DNA from 3 places in the Bradyrhizobium sp. BRP19 genome. Region 2 is predicted to be linked to each of the others. Evidence: predicted binding sites of a transcription regulator. Region 2 holds the regulator's gene; each other region holds the start of a gene.
What was found. The regulator LexA, encoded in region 2, represses DNA repair genes until DNA is damaged. The targets are predictions, from matches to a motif close to TGTTCNNNNTGTGTTCNG.
Positions count from the first base shown of each region.

Region 1: a site for LexA is predicted at 4,929-4,946, ahead of I6F36_RS00490 (single-stranded DNA-binding protein). Genes of this name have one in related genera too.
Region 3: a site for LexA is predicted at 1,926-1,943, ahead of I6F36_RS16780 (putative DNA modification/repair radical SAM protein). Genes of this name have one in related genera too.

Region 1 is NZ_JADYVZ010000001.1:98,133-105,683, reverse strand. It holds gene uvrA (excinuclease ABC subunit UvrA) at 1-1,674, opposite strand, end outside; gene I6F36_RS00505 (outer membrane protein) at 1,952-2,707, opposite strand; gene I6F36_RS00500 (outer membrane protein) at 2,932-3,630, opposite strand; gene I6F36_RS00495 (outer membrane protein) at 3,870-4,652, opposite strand; gene I6F36_RS00490 (single-stranded DNA-binding protein) at 5,101-5,595, shown strand; gene gyrA (DNA gyrase subunit A) at 5,955-7,551, shown strand, end outside.
Region 2 is NZ_JADYVZ010000001.1:212,076-219,626, reverse strand. It holds gene I6F36_RS01055 (glutamine--tRNA ligase/YqeY domain fusion protein) at 1-430, shown strand, start outside; gene I6F36_RS01050 (SgcJ/EcaC family oxidoreductase) at 448-834, shown strand; gene I6F36_RS01045 (ComEC/Rec2 family competence protein) at 958-3,237, shown strand; gene I6F36_RS01040 (GAF domain-containing protein) at 3,244-4,185, opposite strand; gene I6F36_RS01035 (hypothetical protein) at 4,403-4,837, opposite strand; gene lexA (transcriptional repressor LexA) at 5,223-5,924, opposite strand; gene glp (gephyrin-like molybdotransferase Glp) at 6,101-7,309, opposite strand; gene I6F36_RS01020 (hypothetical protein) at 7,529-7,551, opposite strand, start outside.
Region 3 is NZ_JADYVZ010000004.1:491,180-498,730, forward strand. It holds gene I6F36_RS16775 (UdgX family uracil-DNA binding protein) at 1-610, opposite strand, end outside; gene I6F36_RS16780 (putative DNA modification/repair radical SAM protein) at 610-1,845, opposite strand; gene I6F36_RS16785 (ImuA family protein) at 2,008-2,796, shown strand; gene I6F36_RS16790 (DNA polymerase Y family protein) at 2,693-4,288, shown strand; gene I6F36_RS16795 (error-prone DNA polymerase) at 4,285-7,551, shown strand, end outside.

The DNA of each region.
Region 1 (7,551 bases), 110 kb from region 2:
GTGCAGGCCGATCGAAGGCTCGTCCAGCACGTAGAGCACGCCTGTGAGCCCCGAGCCGATCTGCGAGGCGAGGCGGATGCGCTGGCTCTCGCCGCCGGACAGCGTGCCGGAGGAGCGGGACAGCGTCAGATAATTGAGGCCGACGTCGAGCAGGAAGGTGAGGCGCTCGCGGATCTCCTTCAGGATGCGGCCCGCGATCTCGTTCTGCTGCGCGTTCAGCGCCTCCGGCACGGTCTCGAACCATGCGCCGGCGCCCTTCACGGACAGCTCCGAGATTTCGCCGATATGCTTGCCGCCGACCTTGACGCAGAGCGCCTCGGGCTTGAGCCGAAAGCCCTTGCAGCCCTCGCAGGGGACGTCGTGGAAATATTTCGCCAGCTCCTCGCGGGCCCACTCGCTCTCGGTCTCGCGGTAGCGGCGGTTGATGTTGGTGATGACGCCTTCGAACGGCTTCTTGGTGTCGTAGGAGCGCACCCCGTCCTCGTAGGAGAACTTGATCTCGTCCTCGCCCGAGCCGTAGAGAATCGCGTTTTGCGTCTTCTTCGGCAGATCCTTCCACTTGGTGTCGAGCGTGAACTTGTAGTGCTTGCCGAGCGCGGTCAGCGTCTGCACGTAATAGGGCGACGACGACTTGGCCCAGGGCGCGATCGCGCCCTTGCGCAGCGTCAGATCCTTCTCAGGGATGACGAGGTCTTCGTCGACATGCTGCTCGACGCCGAGGCCGCCGCAGGCGGGGCAGGCGCCGTAGGGATTGTTGAAGGAGAACAGGCGCGGCTCGATCTCGGGGATGGTGAAGCCGGAGACCGGGCAGGCGAACTTTTCCGAGAACAGGATGCGCTCGGGCCCGCTCTTGTCGTGGATTTTCGCGGTCTTCTTCTTTTCCTCCGCAGGCGCAGCCGCCGCGGGCGCATCGGCGAACTCGACGACGGCAAGGCCTTCGGCGAGCTTCAGCGCGGTCTCAAAGCTCTCGGCGAGGCGCTGGCCGATATCGGCACGCACCACGATGCGATCGACCACCACGTCGATGTCGTGCGGGAATTTCTTGTCGAGGCTAGGGGCTTCCGCCAGCTCATGGAAGGTGCCGTCGATCTTGACGCGCTGAAAGCCCTTCTTGAGCCATTCGGCGAGCTCCTTCCTGTACTCGCCCTTGCGGCCTCGCACGACGGGGGCGAGCAGATAGAGGCGGGTGCCCTCGGGCAGCGCCAGCACGCGGTCGACCATCTGCGAGACGGTCTGGCTCTCGATCGGCAGGCCCGTGGCCGGCGAATAGGGCACGCCGACGCGGGCCCAGAGCAGGCGCATGTAGTCGTAGATCTCGGTGACGGTGCCGACGGTCGAGCGCGGGTTCTTCGACGTCGTCTTCTGCTCGATCGAGATCGCCGGCGACAGGCCGTCGATCTGGTCGACGTCGGGCTTCTGCATCATCTCCAGGAACTGGCGGGCATAGGCCGACAGCGATTCGACGTAGCGGCGCTGGCCCTCGGCATAGATGGTGTCGAAGGCGAGCGAGGATTTGCCGGAGCCGGATAGCCCGGTGAACACCACCAGCTTGTCGCGGGGAATCTCGACGTCGATATTCTTGAGGTTGTGCTCGCGCGCGCCGCGGATCGTAATTGCGCGCAGGCTGGAGCCCGCGTTCTGTTGTTGGCGCTTCGCCTTGATCACTTCATCCATCCGAGTTGCCCTCAAGGAAGCCCAAAGGTGCGCGATCGCGCCAACAAAAAAGGCGCGCTGCGCCCGGAACCGGGATCGGCGCCGATGGGTATGGCAGCGAACGTAGGAAGAACGGCGGCGGATTTCCAGTGGGACTTGCGAATCGTCAACGGATTGTTGGCGTGCTGGCGGGATCTGGCAGCAGGAACGCGCGGAACCGCTCGCGGAGCACCCAGCCAAAACAAAAAGGCCGGCGCGAGGCCGGCCTTTCGTGACGATGTGACCTCGGCAGGGAAGTTCAGTACTTCGCGACCACCGGGCCACCGAAGGTGTAGTTGAGTCGAACGGTAGCCATGTCCACGTCCTGCTTGATGCTGTCGGTGCGAGTGGTCACGCCGAGGAAGGTGAAGGTCTCGTTGTGCCTGCCCATGAACAGGTGGTTGTATTCGACAGCGACCGACCAGTTCGGGGCGAAGCCGAATTCTATGCCGGTGCCGACGGTACCGCCCCAGCGCGTTTCGTTCGCGGTGTCGAGCGTAACGCCGCCAAAACTGCCAGTGTACTTGTTGTGAGTGACGGCAGCGCCGCCCTTCACGTACCAAAGCACGTTGTTCCAGGCATAACCGACCTGGCCAGTGAAGAGGCCAATGGCGTCGATCCTGGTCTCGTTCACCAGCGGCGCGAGCGCGGCAGGCGAGCTGATGTTCGAACCCTTCAGGTCAGCCCAGTCCCCCTGGGCTTCGAGACCGAATACCCAGTTGGCGGACTGCCAGCGATAACCGATCTGGCCGCCGACGAGTGCGCCGGTCGCATTGTGACAACCTTCGGCCACCGCCGGAGCGACCACGAAGGGGCCGACACTGGTGAGATCCCAACAGTTGCGGCTCCAGCCACCGCCGGCGTTGGCGCCGAGGTAGAAACCGCTCCAGTTGTACACCGCGATCGGTGCCACCGGAGCCTTGGTGTAGGGGCGGGCTGCCAAATCGGCCGCCGAGGCCGGTGCCAACGCGCTGAGTGCGAACAAGCTGGCCGAAGCCAGCAAAAGCTTCTTCATATCCATTCCCCACTTCCATTTCTCATTCCGGTCTTCCGGAGAGCGGAAGAGCAGCGGACCTTATGACTCAAGCAACGTCATTGCTTTTACACCATTGAAGCCAAAGGTTGTGTCACCCAGCGGCCACACCCCTTCGAAAAGCGCGAGCGAACGGGCGGCCGCAACAAACAAAAAGGCCGGCGCGAGGCCGGCCTTTCGTGACGATGATGCGTCAGAGACGAAGCTCAGTACTTGGCGACGACCGGGCCGCCGAAGTGGTAGTTCACGCCGACCTGCACGGTGTGGAGGTCGAGAGTGCCGGTGTTGACCGGGAAGACGCCCGAGAAGTAGGTCTCGCCGCCCAGGCTGCGATAGAGGTACTCGCCCTTGACCGACCAGTTCGGAGCAAACATCGCCTCGACGCCCGCGCCGACCGTCCAGCCCGAATGGAACTGGCTCTCCGAGAGGCTCAGAACAGGGGGCGCGCTGACGCTGATCTTGTTGTTGATCCAGGCGTAACCACCCGTGGCGTACAGCAGGACGCTCGGGGAAGCGAGCCAGCCGATGCGACCACGCACGGTGCCGAGCGCGTCGATACGCGAACTGACCGTCGTGGGAACGAGGGCGCCACCAAAATCAACAAGACCGGTCGCCGAGGCGTTTACGTCAGCCCACGCGCCATCAGCTTCGATGCCGAACACGACGTTGGAGGTCTGCCAGTTGTAGCCAACGGTGCCGCCGACGAAACCGCCCTGCATGCGCGGATCATCGGAGCTGTTTTCCCAGGCGCCGCCACCGACGATACCCAGGTAAAAGCCGGTCCAGTTGTAGACCGAGGCAACAGGCGCAGGCGCCTTGGTGTAGGGGCGGGCTGCCAGATCAGCAGCCGAAGCGGGGGCCGCGAGAGCGAACAAACAGGCCGAAGCCAACAAAACCTTCTTCATTTTCAACTTAATCCCAGTCCCAGTTTCTGTTGTTGCCTTCCGTGGCGGAAGGGCAGCGGACTCAAACGGCCCAACTGACGCCGTCTTTACACCACCAAAGCCGCAAGTTGTGTCTCCGAAAAGCCACAACAGTCCAAAAGGTGATGGTTACTGACTTATTTACGTCCAGGCATGTGCCGAAAAAAAGAAGGGCCGGCGCAGGGCCGGCCCTTCCATTTGCTCGCGAAATGAGAGGGATATCAGTACCTCGCGACCAACGGGCCGCCGAAGCGATAATTCAGGCGGACTAGACCCATGTCGACGTCCTGACTGATGCGATCGCTCCCGAAGGCAACGCCCGCAGGCGTCGTGAAGGCGATCGTACGGTCGCCGAGGAAGATGTGGTTGTACTCGACGCCGAGCGTCCAGTTCGGAGCAAATCCGAATTCCAGGCCGGCGCCAACGGTGCCGCCCCAGCGGGTCTCGCGAGCCGACGCCAGCAGCGTGCCGGCGCCAGGCGTGCCAGGCGCGGCATAGACGTCGTACTTGTCCCCGACTACGGCGGCGCCGCCCTTCACATAGAGCAGCACGTTGTTCCAGGCATAACCGACCTGGCCCGTGATCAGGCCAAAAGCATCGATGTGAGAGCGGTTACGATCACCGGTGACCAAAGCGCTTCCAGGGAAGAGGAGGCTGACGTTGTCCCCCGAGAAGTCAGCCCAGTTGCCCTGGCCCTCGAGGCCGAACACCCAATTGGTCGACTGCCAGCGGTAGCCGATCTGACCACCGACCGTGCCGCCGGTCGCATCGTGACAGCCTTCAGCCACCAGAACGCCCGTGACCGGGGTCACGAAGTCCCAGCACTTGCGGCTCGTGCCGCCGCCGCCGTTGACGCCGATGTAGAAGCCGCTCCAGTCGTAAACCGCGGCGACCGCCGGGGCCGGAGCCTTGGTGTAGGGACGCGCAGCCATATCCGCCGCGCTTGCCGGAGCCGACAGCCCCATTGCCATTGCACTGATTACGCCGAAAAGAATCTTATTCATTGCAGTCTCCCCAAGTTTCGTCCGCTTCATGAAAGTCCCCGAAGCGGCTGATCAGACGCGACACCCATATGAATCAATTCCAAGGCAAAGGTAGCCTAAGGAAAGGGCAGAGTCCGTCTCCGGAATGCCACACTTGCGGATTGATTGAATGGGTTCCAACTTGATGAATGTTAAATGGTTTTTGCCATACTCGGGAACCCAAAAAGGTTCCATTCGAGGGCTGTCCTTTTTTGTGGCATGAGAGGACATGCGGGAAATTTCCGCTCGCTCGTGCCGAAGAACAAATCTGGAACAAACGTGCGCGCGATGCTATATGTGGGGATAACCTTGGGGGTGGCAGGCTGATCGGTGCCCGCAAGCGTATAGGGTCGCCCTAGCGGGCGCAGAGGAACGCGGGCAGCGGATTCGCCCTTTTGAAATTCAGTGGCATTCGGAGTGGAGAGCGGCGATGGCGGGAAGCGTCAACAAGGTCATTCTGGTTGGAAATCTCGGCAAGGATCCCGAAATCCGCCGCACCCAGGACGGGCGGCCGATCGCGAATTTGAGCATCGCGACCTCGGAGACCTGGCGCGACAAGAACACCGGCGAGCGCAAGGAGAAGACCGAGTGGCATCGCGTCGTGATCTTCTCTGAGCCGCTTTGCAAGATCGTCGAACAGTATCTGAAGAAGGGCGCAAAGGTTTACATCGAAGGCGCGCTCCAGACCCGCAAGTACACCGACCAGAGCGGCGTCGAGAAATACTCGACCGAGGTCGTGCTGCAGGGCTTCAACTCAACGCTGACGATGCTGGACGGCCGCGGTGGCGGCGGCGGAGGTGGCAGCTTCGGCGACGAGCCGGGCGGCGACTTCGGCTCCTCCGGACCCGTCAGCAGCGCGCCGCGCCGTCCCGTTGCCGCCGGCGGCGGCCGCAACAGCGACATGGACGACGATATCCCGTTCTGAGAGGGCGGGATTACTCGACGGAGATGCGGCGGCAACCTCGGCGCCGCTTGCGCCTCCCCGTCAGGAGACATTCCTAATTGACTGAACGGGCTCGGATTTTCCGGGCGCGCTTCATGTGTGGGGTGAGGTTCGTATCAAGCCGGGCAAAACGGGTTGACCGGAGGCCCCTTGACGCGTGTTCAGGCCGGCGTTGCGGGCGTTCATGAAGGACCGATTCCGGGGGCGTGCAGGGCGCTGTTCCGAAGCCGTAAGTTATTGGAAGAATAAGCGGAAAAAGGACTTTCCGAGGGCGGTCAGGGTGGTTATCCGACCCCGGATGCGCTATATGATTCCCAGACAAACCCTCACCGGATTCCCCCTTGGCTGACGACGATAACAAGCCCGGCGACCAGCCGGCGCACCCCTCGGACATTCGCCCCGTTTCGATCTACGAGGAGATGAAGAAGTCCTACCTCGATTACGCCATGAGCGTGATCGTGGCGCGTGCGCTGCCCGATGCCCGCGACGGGTTGAAGCCGGTCCATCGCCGCATCCTGTTCGCGATGAACAATCGCGGCGATACCCCGGATAAGAAGCACAAGAAGTCCGCCGGTGCCGTCGGCGAGGTCATGGGTAAGTACCATCCGCATGGCGACCAGGCGATCTACGACGCCTTGGTGCGCATGGCGCAGGACTTCTCGATGCGCGCGCCCTTGATCGACGGGCAGGGCAATTTCGGCTCGGTCGACGGCGATCCCCCGGCGGCGATGCGCTACACCGAGTCGCGCCTGACCAAGATCGCGCTGAAGCTGCTCGAGGACATCGACGACGATACGGTCGACTTCCAGGACAATTACGACGGCTCCGAAAGGGAGCCGGTGGTGCTGCCCGCCCGGTTCCCGAACCTCCTGGTCAACGGCGCCGGTGGCATCGCGGTCGGCATGGCCACCAATATCCCGCCGCACAATCTCGGCGAGGTGATCGACGCCTGCGTCGCGCTGATCGACAATCCGGCGCTGACGATCGACGAGCTCAACGCCATCATCCCGGGGCCTGATTTCCCGACCGGCGGCATCATTCTCGGACGCCAGGGCATCCGCAGCGCCTATCATCTCGGCCGCGGCTCCATCGTGATGCGCGGCAAGGTCACCTTCGAGACGCTCCGGAAAGAACGCGAGGCGATCGTCATCACCGAGATCCCGTATCAGGTGAACAAGGCGACGATGGTCGAGCGCATCGCCGAGCTCTACAAGGAAAAGAAGATCGAAGGCATCTCCGACCTGCGCGACGAGTCCGACCGCGACGGCTACCGCGTCGTCGTCGAGCTCAAGCGCGATGCCGTGCCCGACGTGGTACTGAACCAGCTCTACAAGTTCACGCCGCTGCAAACGAGCTTCGGCGTCAACGCCGTCGCGCTCGATTCCGGCCGTCCGCAGACCATGAACCTGAAGGACATGCTGACGATCTTCGTCGGCTTCCGCGAGCAGGTCGTGACCCGCCGGACCAAATACAAGCTGCGCAAGGCGCGCGAGCGCGCGCACGAGCAGGTCGGCCTCGCCATCGCGGTCGCCAATATCGACGAGATCATCAAGGTGATCCGGCACTCGCCGACGCCGGCCGCCGCCCGCGAGACCCTGATGACCCGCGACTGGGCCGCGCGCGATGTCGAGGACATTATCACGCTGATCGACGATCCCCGTCACCGCATCAACGAAGACGGGACGATCCGCCTCTCGCTGGAGCAGGCGAGGGCGATCCTGGAGCTGCGCCTGGCACGCCTCACCGCGCTCGGCCGCGACGAGATCGGCGAGGAGCTGTCCAAGCTCGCCGGCGAGATCAGCGATTATCTCGACATCCTGCGCTCGCGCGGGCGCATCCTCGACATCATCAAGACCGAGCTTGCCGAGGTGAAGGCCGAGTTCGCAACGCCCCGCCGCACCGTGATCATGGAGCAGGAGGGCGAGGTCGAGGACGAGG
Region 2 (7,551 bases):
CTATGCCTATTTCGTCAAGTGTACCGGCGTGATCAAGAACGACAAGGGTGAGGTGGTAGAGCTGCGCTGCACCTATGATCCCGCGACCAAGGGCGGCAACGCGCCCGACGGCCGCAAGGTCAAGGCGACCATGCACTGGCTGCCGGCGGCGGCCTCCAAGCCGGCGGAGATCCGCATCTACAACCAGCTGTTCGCCAATCCGAGCCCGGATGCCTCGAACTTCGCGACCGATCTCAACCCGAACTCGCTGGAGATCCTCGCCGATGCGCGGGTCGAGGCGTCCGTTGCGGAGAGCAATTCGACCGAGCCGATGCAGTTCGAGCGCCAGGGCTATTTCGTGCGTGACAAGGACTCGACGCCCGGCAAGCCGGTGTTCTCGCGCACGATCGGTCTGCGCGACACGTTCGCGAAGGAAGTCGCCAAGGGTTGAGAAGGGCTGAGCAGGACATGAGCAGCGAGGCCGACGCCATCGTTTCCGCCATCATCGCGAAATGGTGCGCCGGCTTCGCGACGCTCGATGCGGCCGCGCTGTCCTCGCTCTATGCGAAGGACGCATTCTTCTTCGGCTCCAACCCGAAGCTCTATCGCGGCCGGGACGGCGTCGCCGAATACTTCAACGGCCTGCCGCGCTGGCGCAGGCCAAGCGCCGCGTTCTCCGATGTGCACGCCGCGCAGGCCGGCCCTGATCTGATCAACATGGCCGCGACCATCACGTTCGATCTCGCGGGCGAGCGGGATGATCTCGTCGTCAAGATGAGCTGGGTCATCATCCGCGAGGACGGCGAGTGGAAGATCGTCAATCACCACGCCTCCTCGCAGGCGCCGCTGATCTAGCAACGGGCGCCAGCCCGGAGAAAAGTAGGGCGCTCTTCGCCTGTTCCCGATCCGTACCGCTATTCGTGCAGCCGCACGGTCCGGTAGCCTCCGCAGCCGTCGCGTATCGTAAGGTGCAGGGGAATGGCGGAGCCGGGCCGGCCAGGACGGTCCCAGGGAGTTGCCGGGACGTGGCCGGTCGGCCGCGCCGCCCCGGCCGGCGGCTTGGCGCCAGCGGGCCTCGGCATCTGGCCGGCGATCATCGAGACGCTGCGCCAATGGGCTCGGGGCGAGGCCGGGCCTGGCCGGCTGTTGCCGTGGGTGCCGGTCGCCTTCGGCGGCGGCATTGCGCTTTATTTCGCCGCCGATCATGAGCCGGTGCTGTGGGTGGTTGCCGCCACAGCCATCGCGCTGATGCTCGGCGCGGTGCTGCTCCGGCGGAGCCGGCTGTTTGCGCCCGCCATCATGCTCGCGGCGGTCGCGGCTGGTTTTGCCGTGGCGACCTGGAAGACCGCGCGTATCGCGCACACCGTTTTGGCAAAACCGCTCTATTCGGTGTCGCTGTCGGGCTTCGTGGAAGCGCGCGACATCCGCGAGCGCACCGATCGCTTCGTGCTGCGCGTCAGCGCGATGGAGGCGCAGCGCAGCGACGTCAAGCTCGAGCGCGTCCGCCTCTCGGTGCGCAAGGGCACGGCGCCGGAGGTCGGCAGCTTCGTGCAATTGAAGGCGCGGCTGATGCCGCCGATCTCGCCGGTGCGCCCCGGCAGCTATGATTTCTCGCGCGACATGTTCTTCCAGGGCATCGGCGCCTCCGGCTTCGTGATGGGCGCGATCACGGCGTCCACACCGCCGGATGGCGGCGGCCTGCGGCTGCGCTATGCCGCCTTCATGCAGGGCCTGCGCGACGCGATCGACGCGCGCATCCGCGCAACGCTCGAAGGCGACAACCGCGCGATTGCGACGGCGCTGCTCACGGGGCGGCGCGATGCGATCACCGCGCCCGTGAACGATGCCATGTTCGTCTCGGGACTCGGCCATGTGCTGTCGATCTCCGGCTATCACATGGCGGTCGTCGCCGGCGTCGTCTTCTTCGCGGTGCGCGCGCTGCTGGCCTTGATCCCGGGGCTGGCGGCCGGCTCTGCCATCAAGAAATGGTCGGCCGCCGCGGCGCTGGTCGCGGCCGCGTTCTACCTGTTGCTGTCGGGCGCGGAGGTTGCGACGCAAAGATCGTTCTTCATGACGGCGGTGGTGCTGATCGCAGTGATGGTCGACCGCCGCGCCATCACCTTCCGCACGCTGGCGGTTGCCGCGCTGATCGTGCTTGCGGTCGCGCCGGAGGCGTTGGTGCATCCAAGCTTCCAGATGTCGTTTGCGGCAACGCTCGGGCTGGTGGCGCTGGTGCAGATCGGCATGCCGAATCTGCTCGCATCGCCCGATCATTCCGCGACGGCGCGGATCGCGTTGTGGGGCGGCCGCGAGATCGCGATGCTGTTCCTGGCCTCGCTGATCGCGGGGCTCGCGACCACGCCATACGCCGCCTTCCACTTCCATCGCGTGACCCCATACGGCGTGCTCGCCAATCTCGGCGCCATGCCGGTGGTCTCGGCGCTGGTGATGCCGGCCGGGCTGTTGGGGCTGCTCGCGGCGCCCTTCGGGCTCGACGGCGTGTTCTGGTGGTTGATGGGGATCGGCATCGAGTGGATGGTCCTGGTCGCGCGCTGGGTGGCGGCCCTGCCGGGCGCCGTCGGCCGCATTCCCGCCTTCGGGATCGCGCCGCTGATCGCAGCGAGCCTCGGGCTCATCGTGATGGGCCTGTTGCGCACGCCCTTGCGCTGGTCCGGCGCCCTGGTGCTGCTGGCAGCGATCCTCTGGGGACTGTCGGTGCGGCAGCCCGATATCCTGATTGCCGGGGATGGCGCGAGCGTCGCGATCCGGGGCGGGGATGGGCGCTTGCAGGTGATCCGCGCCAGCAAGGACAGCTTCCTGCTGAAGGAGTGGTTGGCTGCCGATGCCGATCCGCGCGATGCCGGCAACGCCTCGTTGGCGAGTGGGGTGTCCTGTGACGAGTCCGGCTGCGTGGCGCCGCTCGCGGACGGACGACTGATCGCGTTGGCGACGCGTATCGACGCGCTGGCCGATGATTGCAGCCGCGCCGCGCTGGTGGTGACGGCGCGGCCTGCGCCACCCGATTGCGCGGCGATGGTGGTCGATCGGGCGCGTCTTGCCAGTCAGGGCGCACTGGCTCTGACGAGACGCGGCGAGGGCTTTTCGGTGCAGGCGGTGAGGACGAGGGGAGCAAGCCGTCCCTGGCTGCCGGCCGGCGCCGGCGAGGGAGATTTCGACGGCAGCCTCGTGCCGAAGGCGGCCGTGCCCCGCAATCGGGACGCAACGCCATCGGAGGCCGACTTGCAGGCCGACGATTGACGCGGATCACAAATACCAGGCCAGCACGGCGTCAAGCCTTCCGTTGCCGATGACCGGCAGGGCCACCATTCGGCTCAGCCCGGCTGCGCGGGCTTCGGAGCCGGCGATCGAGCCGTCACAGGTGAGATCGTCGTTGAGCGCGGGCATGCCGGCGGCCCAGGCGCCGCCGATGCTGCCTTCGCCCCTGGCGATGGACTGCGCCGCATAGCGTGCGGCGAGGTCGGTCTGCGCGCTGCAATCGCCGGCGCGAAAGACCAGCGCCGAACGGTCCTCGTTCGGGACCCAGATCTCGAAGCGTCGTGCAATCGGCGTTGCCTGCGCGGAGAGGAATGTCAGAACCCAGGTCTGTTTGGTACCGGTTCGGTAGGGCACGCCGACGCCGAGATTGATCCCGACCTTGGCGGCGTCCTCCCAGCGCAGGAAACTCTTGGCGTCGTGCAAGTCCTTGATGATCAGCGGCAGGCCCGCCTTCCAGGTGCGTCCGGGCAGGCCGAAGCCGCGCGGAAATCTGGTGTGGCGGGAGTTGAATTCGAACATGTCCGCGGTGCCGTAATAGCCATCGACGAGCCCCATCTCATGCGAGAGATCAGGATCGTTGTGCCAGAGTTCGATCGCGCCGACGTGCGCCTCGTCGTCGCCACAGAACAGCACCAGCACGGCTTGCAGGAATTCGCCCGCGAACACCGGCACCGCCACGCCGCAGGTGAGGCCGGCCGCAGCGGCCTGATCGGTCCGCTTGAAATAGGAGTTGGCGAATTTCGTGAGGATGACGGGGTGGCCACAGGCCCAGGCCTTGCCGGGAAGTCCCTCGTCATATCCGAAGTGCAGCTCTTCGCTGACGGCTTTGAACGCGGACAGCCCATCGTCGTAGAGGCCGCCGCCGAATTCCAGCCGCATGCGCGTCCGGTCGGGTACCCAAAGTTCAACGACGCGAATGAAGGTCTTCATCGAGCGTGTCCGCCGCCTCAAACCACGACAGCATCGGTCATTTGGCTGCGGAGCGGACGTTCAAAATGCGGGCAGCACGGCCCAAACTTCGTGCGACGACGAGGCGCGGCGGTGGGCTCGCCGATCGAATGTCCTGAAACACAAACTTACCGGGCTCGCCGGCCTCGGCCGGCGACGGCAATTTCAATCCCGGGCTCGGCCTGTTGGCCGAAGGGCGTCAGCCGATCGGCAGGCGCGTGATCGTGGGCCGCGTGTCGGCGACGATCTGCGGCTTGTGCTCGCGCTCGGGGGCTGGCTGCGTCACCGGCAATTGCAGCACGGTCGCGCGCTGGCCTTCGACGAGCTGCGTCACCAGCACGTATTTGCCGTCGGGGAATTCGATCGCGTCATGATGGCGATCGGGAATGTGCGGGTCGATCTTGCCGAACTTGCCGACGCGAGAGTTCACGGTGCGCGTCCAGATCCAGCGGTTGTCGTAGCGGACGTTGTCGGCGAAAGCGAGCTCCGTCCCCGGCAGCAGACAGACCGCGACGGAGGGATCGGCTTCGGAAGCGAAACCGCGCGTCGAGGTGCCGCGGAAGGTTGTCGTGACGATCGTCTCGCCGACTTCGGCGGGGCGCGTCGCGACGGCATGCAGGCTGTAGTCACACATCGGGTGCTCCTCATGCTGGGATAGCGACCCGCGTCTCTTTCGAGGCGCAGGCCTCTATCAGAGTGGAAGCATACAACGCTCTGCTCGGTTATGGGCAAATCTGCGGCTCGCGTCCGCAGCGCGCGATCACATTATCTTTCCCGGATTCGATAGGAACAAACCTCGCGTCCTTGCATTCGGCCGGAGCTATCAGCACTGCCGGCACAACTCTACCGGCGAAGCAGAAATGGCTGCGCGCCTGCGCGGGGGAATGTCGCGCGGGAAGATGGACCGGACAGCCGGCGCAGAACCAGAGAAACCGTCCAGCCGGAGCGGACAAGTATCCGCTCCGATCCTGGATCGCCGATGCCGATCGAAACGCGCGCGGCGCTTGATGTTTCCCGTATCAGTACTTCCGGTAAAGCCCGATCAGCTTGCCCTGGATCTTCACGCGGTTCGGCGGAAGAATGCGGACCTCGTAGGCGGCATTGGCGGGCTCGAGCGCGATCGAGGCGCCGCGGCGGCGGAAGCGCTTGAGCGTGGCCTCCTCGTCGTCGATCAATGCCACCACGATGTCACCGGTATTTGCGGTCTCGTTGCGCTGGATCAGCGCCATGTCGCCATCGAGGATGCCGGCCTCGACCATCGAATCGCCGCGCACTTCGAGCGCGTAGTGCTCGCCCGAGCCGAGCATGTCCGGCGGCACGCTGATGGTATGGCTGCGGGTCTGCAGCGCCTCGATCGGCGTGCCGGCGGCGATGCGGCCCATCACGGGCACCGCGACGGGGCGTTCGCCCTCGTCGGCGGGCGGGCTGGAGCTCGCGCGCACCTTGCCGAGATTGCCCTCGATCACGCTCGGGGTGAAGCCGCGGCGATTGCCGGCGGCGGCCTGGAGCTCGGGCAGCTTGATCACCTCGATGGCACGGGCGCGGTTGGGCAGGCGGCGAATGAAGCCGCGCTCCTCGAGCGCAGTGATCAGGCGATGGATGCCTGACTTCGAGCGCAGGTCGAGCGCATCCTTCATCTCGTCGAAGGACGGCGGCACGCCGCTTTCCTTCAGACGTTCGCTGATGAACCGCAGAAGCTCGTATTGTTTGCGCGTCAACATCTCGACCAAAGTCCCCCGGTTGATGTCGTTCGATTCCGACACGATGAAGCCGGCACTAAGCCGCTACATCCTCGAAACAAATCATGAACGGACACTATATGTTCGATATGTGTTCCGCAACTGCTTAATTTATGGTGAACGCGGCCAAGCTCGCGGAATGCGTGTGGCTGGGCGGCTCAGACGGGCAGCCGGAGCACCTCGCAAGGCGTGCCGGCCTCGGCCTTCGGCGCGAACGGTGCGCGCACCAGAAGTACCTGTGCCGCAGCGAGATTCGCAAGAAGGGAGGAGTCCTGATGGCTGACCGGAAGGGCGACGCGCGTGCCGTCGTCGCGCTCCTCCAGCCGCGCACGCAGATAGTCCTCGCGCTGGTCGTTGGCGGCGAGATCGCGGCCCAGCACGGCGCGCTCGCGCCGATGATGAATCGCTGAACGGCCCGACAGGGCGCGAATCAAGGGGACCATGAACAGGAAGGCGCACACGTAGGACGACACGGGATTGCCGGGCAGGCCGATCACGCGCATCGCGCCTATCCGACCGTGCATCATCGGCTTGCCCGGCCGGATCGCGATCTTCCAGAACGCCATCGCGATGCCTTCGCCCTTGAGCGCCTGCTGGACCAGGTCGTGGTCGCCGACCGAGGCACCGCCGGTCGTGATCAGGATGTCGGCGCCGCTCTCGCGCGCGCGGCGGATGCCGGCGGACGTCGCCTCCAGTGTATCGGCGGCAATTCCGAGGTCGATGGTCTCGGCGCCCTCGCTGCGGGCGAGCGCATGCAGGGCATAGCCGTTGGAATAGACGATCTGGCCGCGACCAGGCGTGGTGCCCGGCATCACGAGCTCGTCGCCGGTGGCGAGAACGGCAACCCTCGGGCGGCGGATGACGGCGAGATGCGGATGATTCATTCCGGCGGCAAGGGCGAGATCGCGCTCGGTGAGGCGGATTCCCTTGCGCAGCAGCACGTCGCCTTCGCGGAAGTCGACGCCTGCAGGGCGGATGTGGCGGCCGTAAATGGCGGCTTCCTTGATCGTGACATGTTTGCCGTCGGCAGCCGTGTCCTCCTGGATCACGACGGCATCGGCGCCGTCGGGAACGACGCCGCCGGTGAAGATCCGCACGGCTTCGCCGGGGCCGACGCTTCCCGCGAACGGCCGGCCCGCTGCGACCTCACCGACGACGGTCAGGCTGGAATCGATGGCTGCGTCGGCCGAGCGCACGGCATAGCCGTCCATCGCCGACATTGCCTCCGGCGGCTGCGTGCGCCGTGCCGCGACATCGCGGGCGAGCACACGATGGTAGGCCTCGTCGAGGCAAACCATCTGTTCAGCCAGCGGCTCGACGCCGGCCAACACCGCGGCGAGCGCGTCAGAAACCGGCATCAGGGCCAAGAGCGAACTCCTGCTGAGCACATCAGTCAATGGGCGGCGAGAGTTCTAGCCGAGTGCAGGCGTGAGGCAAAGCAGCACGCGGGATGATTTATCCTGCGTGATCGCGGGGTGGAGGAGGTCGGCTCAACTCTGCCACGGCATGATGCGGAAGGCGAGACAGACCGGAACGAGGATTGCCATGGCAAGGACGAGAATGACGAGCGCCACGGCCAACATCGTTCAACGCCCCGTCGGATCGCCCG
Region 3 (7,551 bases), on a different contig from region 2:
TTTCCTCCAGCCGGTCTTCGCCCGGCGCCTCGCTCTTGCTGACGCCCGGCGTGAACGAGAGCGCATGGCCGTCCCAATGCGCGCAGAGGTCCGGCGTCAGGATCGACCAGGGCATGTCGGCAAAGCGCTTGGCGAAGAACGGCGCGGCGAGCTCGACGACGTGATGCTCCGGCTCGAACCAGGCGACGTAGTGCGCCTGGCGTTCCCGGCCGATCTCGCGGAAGCGCACGAAGGCATGCATCTTGTGCTCGTCGCGATAGACCGCTTTCGCCATGGCCGAGACAAGCGCGACATCGGGGTCGGTCGCGACCTCGATGAGATCGTGATTGTCCTTCAGCCGGAACAGCAAGCGATAGAGGATCGCAAAGCGCTCGCCGTCGCGATGCAGGATCGCCGCCTTGGCAAGCTCGACGAATTTTGCCGAGACGGTGAACGTGCCGTCGTTCACCTCGAGGATCGGAGACGGCGAGGACGGTGCGAACAGCTCGGCTTCGTGGCCCTGCACGGTCCAGGTGACCGCGCCGGGCGGCACGTGATGGAGCACGAGGCTGCGCGCGGCTTTGCGCCAGCCGTCGAAATCGGTTTCGGTGTCGAGCATGATGTACTGCATCAGAAGCCAAATCCCAGTTGCGTTGCTTTCGGCTTGAACCGTTCGATCAACCCGGCGGCATCGAGACGATGCGGTGAGGGGCGGTGATCGCTGAGGACGATGAACGGCAGCGCCTTGTCGCGGGGCACATGCAGCCGCGCGAGATCGGCGAGGCGGATCGTGGTGGTGCGCCGCGTTGCGAGGATGCGTTCGACCGTCCTGGTGCCGAAGCCCGGAACGCGCAGCAGCTCCTCGCGGCTGGCGCGGTTGACGTCGAGCGGGAAGCGGTCGCGGTGGCGCAGCGCCCAAGCCAGCTTGGGATCGATGTCGAGCGGCAGCATCGCGCTGTCGTCGACGATTTCGCCAACGTCGAAGCCGTAGAACCGCATCAGCCAGTCGGCCTGGTAGAGCCGGTGCTCGCGCAGCAGCGGCGGCGCGCGCAGGGGCAGCGCGCGGCTGGCATCGGGGATCGGGCTGAAGGCGGAGTAATAGACGCGCCGCAGCCGGTAGGCGCCGTAGAGGTTGGCGCTGGTGTGGAGAATGGTGTGATCGGAGGCGCTATCTGCGCCGACGATCATCTGCGTACTTTGTCCGGCGGGCGCGAAGCGCTGCGGTTTGGCCTTCGTCTTGGCGCTGCGGCTCTCCTCGGCCTCGTCCAGCTTCAGCCGCAGCCAGCCCATGGTGCGGCGGATCGCGCGCACGTCCTTCTCCGGCGCGAATTGCTGCAGGCTCGTCTCCTCAGGCATCTCGATGTTGATCGAAAGGCGGTCGGCATATTTGCCGGCCTCGGCGATCAGCGCGTCGTCGGCCTCGGGAATGGTCTTCAGATGGATGTAGCCGCGGAAATGATGCTCCTCGCGCAGTTTTCGCGCGACGCTCACCACTTGCTCCATCGTGTAATCAGGGCTGCGGATGATGCCGGAGGAGAGAAACAGGCCCTCGATGTAATTGCGCCGGTAGAAGTCGAGCGTGAGCCTGACCAATTCGTCGATGGTGAAGCGGGCGCGTGGGACATTCGAGGAGGCGCGGTTGACGCAATAAAGGCAATCGTAATTGCAGGCGTTGGTCAGCAGCACCTTGAGCAGGGAGATGCAGCGTCCGTCCGGCGCGTAGGAATGGCAGATGCCCATGCCCGGCGCGGTCGAGCCCATGCCCTTGCCGTCGCTGGAATCCCGCTTCTCGGTACCGCTGGAGGCGCAGGATGCGTCGTATTTGGCGGCATCCGCCAGAATCTCCAGCTTGCGTTGTACGTCCATGTTTGAATCTCTTTGATTCCGCTCATGAATCTTTGGATGCGCCAATTCGATTGACTCTGCCGGCGCCGTTAGCTTTATATTAGAACATATCATGAACAAATGAGCCAGCCGCTGGTTCTCTTTTTGAGAGCCATCGGCAATCACCTCTGAGGAGCGGCGAGCATGAGCGGCGCACGTATGAGCGCGCTTGCGATCCTGCGCGGCCAGATCGAGCGCATCGAGACGGCGGAGGTCGTGCATCCGCGCGATCGCATCGCGCTCGGCCATGGCGCGGCCGACGCCGCGCTGAAGGGCGGGCTCGCGCGCGCGGCGATCCACGAGGTGTTTTGCGAGGGGCGACAGGGCGCGGCCGCGACGGGGTTTGTCATGGGCCTTGCGGGACGCGTGAGCGCGCGCCGGCCGCTATTGTGGGTGCGGCAAGATTTTTCGGAGCTCGAAACCGGCGCGCTGTCGATGAGCGGGCTATCCGAGCTCGGTCTCGATCCGCGCCGTGTGGTGATGGTGCGCGCCGCCGATGTCGAGAGCGCGCTGCGCACCTCGGCCGACGCGCTCGCCTGCGATGCGCTCGGCGCCGTCGTGCTCGAGCTCTGGGGCGAGACCAGGCAGTTCGATCTGGTGGCAAGCCGCAAGCTGACGCTGGCCGCGCAAGGCTCGGGCGTGACCGGCCTCTTGCTGCGGATGGCCGCGCAGCCGCTGCCCTCGACCGCGGAGACACGATGGATGCTGCGTGCGGCGCCTTCGCCGCCGGGCTCGGTGTGGAGTGCCTGGGGCGCGCCGGTGTTCGATGCCGAACTCTTGCGCAATCGTCATGGCCCCTGCGGCCGGTGGATCATGGAATGGAATTGTGATGAGTGCCAGTTCAGTGAACCGTCGACGTATCCTCAGCCTGTGGCTGCCGCGCCTGCCCATCGACAGGATCCAGCGGTTCCTTGGCAGCGCCGGGCTGGGTAAAACCAACCATGAGCCGAGCATTGTCGTCATCAAGGACAACAATGCGCTGGTGATCCATGCGCTGGACGAGGCCGCCGAGCGCCTCGGCCTGTATATCGGCCAACCGCTGGCCAATGCGCGGGCGATGTGCCCGGATTTGCGTGTGTTCGACGCCGATACCGTGGCCGATGCGAAGACGCTCAGCGATATCGCCGATTGGTGTGACCGCTTCACGCCGCTGGTGGCGCTCGATCCACCGCACGGGCTGTTCCTGGACATCACCGGTTGCGCGCATCTGTTCGGCGGCGAGGCCGCGCTGCTCAAGACGCTGGTCCGTGCGCTCGGCCGGCAAGGCTTTGCCGTCAGCGCGGCGATCGCGGGCACCTCGATCTGCGCCCGCACGCTGACGCGGCAGGTATCCGGCACCATCGTGGCCGATGGCGGCGAGGCGGAGGCGATCAGGTCGTTTCCAGTCTCCGCGCTCGGTGCGGGTGAAGCCATCACCACCGGCCTGCGCCGTGCCGGGCTGAAAACCATCGGCGACGTCGCATCGCGCAGCGCCTCCGAGATCACGGCGCGGTTCGGCGCGCGCTTCTCCACGCTGCTCGCCCATGCATTGGGGCAGGGTGATGCGCCGATCAGCCCGCGCAAACCGCTGCCCGATTACATCGTCGAGAAGCGCTTTGCCGAGCCGATCGCAACCGACACCATGATCGCGATGACGCTGTCGCGGCTCGCCGACACGTTGATCGCGTCCATGGAGAAGCAGGGCAAAGGCGCGCGGCGGCTTGAAGCGGCGTTCTTCCGCACCGACGGTGTGGTGCGTACGATTACGGTCGAGACCGGACGTCCGGTGACGCGAAGCGCCGTGGTCGACCGCTTGTTCCGCGAGCGGCTCGATGCACTCGCTGATCCCCTCGATCCCGGCTTCGGCTTCGACATGGTGCGGTTGTCGGCGAGCCGCACCGAAATCGTGGTGCAGGAGCAGCGCGATCTCGATGCCCATGTCCACGACAATGACGAGCTCGCGGCGCTGATCGACCGCATCGCCGCGCGGATCGGCGGCAGGCGTGTCGTCGTGCACCTGCCGCAGGATACCCACATCCCCGAAAGCGCGGTGCGGGCCGCATCGGCGCAGCATCATCTCGCTGCTGCCATGCAGGCTGAATGGCCGGCGCGCGTCGCGAGCGAGCCGCCGCTGCGTCCCTTGCGGCTGTTCGACAAGCCGGAGCCGATCAAGGTGCCGTTCGCGACCGTGCCAGACGGTCCGCCGCATCAATTCACCTGGCGGCGCGCGCTGCATGCGGTGGTGCGGGTCGAGGGGCCCGAGCGCATCGCGATGGAATGGTGGCGGCAGGACGGCAAGCAGCTGACGCGGGATTATTTCCGCATCGAGGATGCCGAAGGCCTGCGCTTCTGGATCTTTCGCGACGGTCTCTATGAAGGCGAGGTGTTCGACGGTGACGGCAAGCCGGCGTCTCCCGGCTGGTATGTGCACGGTCTCTTCGCATGAATACCCTTAGCTATGCCGAGATCGGCATCACCACCAATTTCTCCTTCCTGCGCGGCGGCTCGGATCCGCGCGCCTATGTGCATCAGGCGAGCAAGCTCGGGATTCCCGCGATCGGCATTGCCGACCACAACACGCTTGCCGGCGTGGTGCGCGCCTACCAGGAGCTTGACAATGACGAGGTGCTGCACAAGCCGAAACTGTTGATCGGCGCTCGCATCGTCTTCATTGACGGCACGCCCGACATCCTGGTCTATCCACGCGATCGCGCGGCCTATGGCCGGCTGTGCCAGCTCCTGACAAGGGGCAAGCGTGGCGATGACATCACGCGGATCGAAAAGGGCGAGTGTCATCTCAGGCTTGACGATCTCCTGGAATTCTCGGAAGGCCAGCTCCTGGTGTTGACGCTGCCGCATCGTTTCGAGCTGGCGCGGGCGCTGGATGTCCTCGCAAAGCTGAAGGCGAGCCGTGCCGAGGGCGTGTGGCTGGCGGCGAGCCTGCTCTATCGCGGCGACGACAAGCGTCGCCTCTTGCGGCTCGATGATCTCGCCGCAAAGGCCAAGGTGCCGCTGCTCGCGACCAATGAGGTGCTGTATCACGATCCCGGCCGCCGTCCGCTTCAGGACGTGCTGACCTGCATCCGGGAAAAGACCACGATCGAGGCGATTGGGCGGAAGTTAGAGGCCAATGCCGAGCGCTTCCTGAAGACGCCGCGTGAAATGGCGCGGCTGTTCCGCGATTTTCCCGAGGCGATTGCGCAGACCATGCGCTTTGCGGACGCAATCGAGTTCTCGCTCGATCAGCTGAAGTATCAATATCCCGACGAGCCGGTACCGCCGGGCAAGACCGCGCAGGGGCATCTGGAGGACCTGACCTGGGCGGGCGTCGACAAATATTTCGGCGGCAAGATCGACGACAAGCTGCGCGCGACCCTGAAGAAGGAGCTCGCGCTGATCGCCGAGCTGAAATACGCGCATTACTTTCTCACCGTGCACGATATCGTCCACTACGCGCGCAGCCAGAACATTTTGTGCCAGGGCCGCGGCTCGGCGGCGAACTCGGCCGTGTGCTACGTGCTCGGCATCACCTCGGTCGACCCGACCAAGGTGGACCTGTTGTTCGAGCGCTTCATCTCCAAGGAGCGGCTGGAGCCGCCCGACATCGACGTCGATTTCGAGCATTCGCGCCGCGAGGAGGTGATGCAATATGTCTATCGCCGCTACGGCCGCCACCGCGCCGCGATCATCGCCACCGTCATTCATTATCGCCCGCGCAGCGCCATCCGCGACGTCGGCAAGGCGCTCGGCCTGACCGAGGACGTCACCGCCGCGCTCGCCGACACCGTTTGGGGCAGCTGGGGCAAGGGCCTCAACGACATGCAGGTCCGGCAGGCCGGGCTCGATCCGAACAATCCCATGATCAACCTCGCGGTCGAGCTTGCGACCGAGTTGATTGAATTCCCGCGCCATCTGTCCCAGCATGTCGGCGGCTATGTACTGACCCAGGACCGGCTCGACACCTATGTGCCGATCGGCAATGCCGCGATGGACGACCGCACCTTCATCGAATGGGACAAAGATGACGTCGATGCACTGAGCATGATGAAGGTCGACGTGCTGGCGCTGGGCATGCTGACCTGCATCAGGAAATGTTTCGATCTGATCGACCAGCACAAGGGCGAGCGTTTTATGCTGGCGAGCGTCCCGCAGGACGACCCCAGGGTTTACGACATGCTGTGCCGCGGGGAATCGCTCGGCGTGTTCCAGGTCGAGAGCCGCGCCCAGATGAACATGCTGCCGCGGCTGAAGCCGCGCACCTTCTACGATCTCGTCATCGAGGTCGCGATCGTGCGCCCCGGGCCGATCCAGGGCGACATGGTGCATCCTTATTTGCGGCGGCGGAACGGGCTGGAAAAGGTGAGCTATCCGTCTCCGTCGCCGGAGCATGGCGACAAGGACGAACTCTACAAGGTGCTGCACAAGACGCTCGGTGTCCCGCTGTTCCAGGAGCAGGCGATGCGCATTGCGATCGAGGCCGCGCATTTCACCTCCGAGGAAGCCAACGGCCTGCGCCGCTCGATGGCGACCTTCCGCAATGTCGGCACCATCGGCCAATATGAGGAGAAGCTGATCGGCAACATGGTGGCGCGCGGCTACGATCCCAACTTCGCCAAAAGCTGCTTTGACCAGATCAAGGGATTTGGATCCTACGGCTTTCCGGAGAGCCATGCCGCGAGCTTTGCACAGCTGGTCTACATTTCGTCGTGGCTGAAGCACTATCATCCCGACGCCTTCTGCTGCGGTCTGTTGAATTCGCAGCCGATGGGCTTTTATGCGCCGGCGCAGATCGTCAGCGACGCCCGCAAGAACGGCGTCGAGGTGCGCGACATCGACGTGTCCTACAGCTTTGCACAGAACACGCTGGAGGAGGGGAGCGGTCAGTATTGCGCCGTGCGCCTCGGCTTTCGCCAGATCGATGGATTCCACTGGCTGGACGAGGATGAGGAGCGCCTGAAGCGCTCTCAGTCGTCATTCCGGGGCGCGCGTAGCGCGAACCCGGAATCCATCGCGCCGCATACGCCTGGCGGAGGAATGGATTCCGGGCTCGACGCTGACGCGTCGCCCCGGAATGACGGTGTCGAGAAAGCCCAGGACTGGGCCGACCGCATCATTGCCGCGCGCAACCGCCGTCCCTTCACCTCGCTGGAGGATTTCGCCCGCGACACCGGTCTGCCCAAGCGCGCGCTGATCCTCTTGGCGGATGCCGATGCGTTCCGCTCGCTCGGGCTCGACCGCCGCGAAGCGCTGTGGCAGGTGCGGCGGCTGCCCGACGACGTGCCGCTGCCGCTGTTCGAGGCGGCGACCGCGCGCGAGCAGCCGGACGAAGGCGCAAAACCGCTGCCGGTGATGCCGCGCGCCGAGCAGGTGGTCGCGGACTACCAGACCATCCGGCTGTCGCTGAAGGGCCATCCGATGGAATTCCTGCGCGAGATGTTTACGCGCGAGCGCATCGTGGCCTGCAAGGAGATCAGCCATGAGAACGAGCGGCGCCGCGTCCGCTGCGCCGGTGTGGTCCTGGTGCGGCAGCGGCCGGGCAGCGCCAGCGGCGTCGTGTTCATGACGCTGGAGGATGAGACCGGCATCGCCAATGTCGTGGTCTGGCCCAAGATCATGGAGCAGTACCGGAAAGAAGTGATGGGCGCGCGCCTCATCCTGGTCGAAGGCTACATCCAGAGCAGCCCCGAAAAGGTGACGCATCTCATCGCC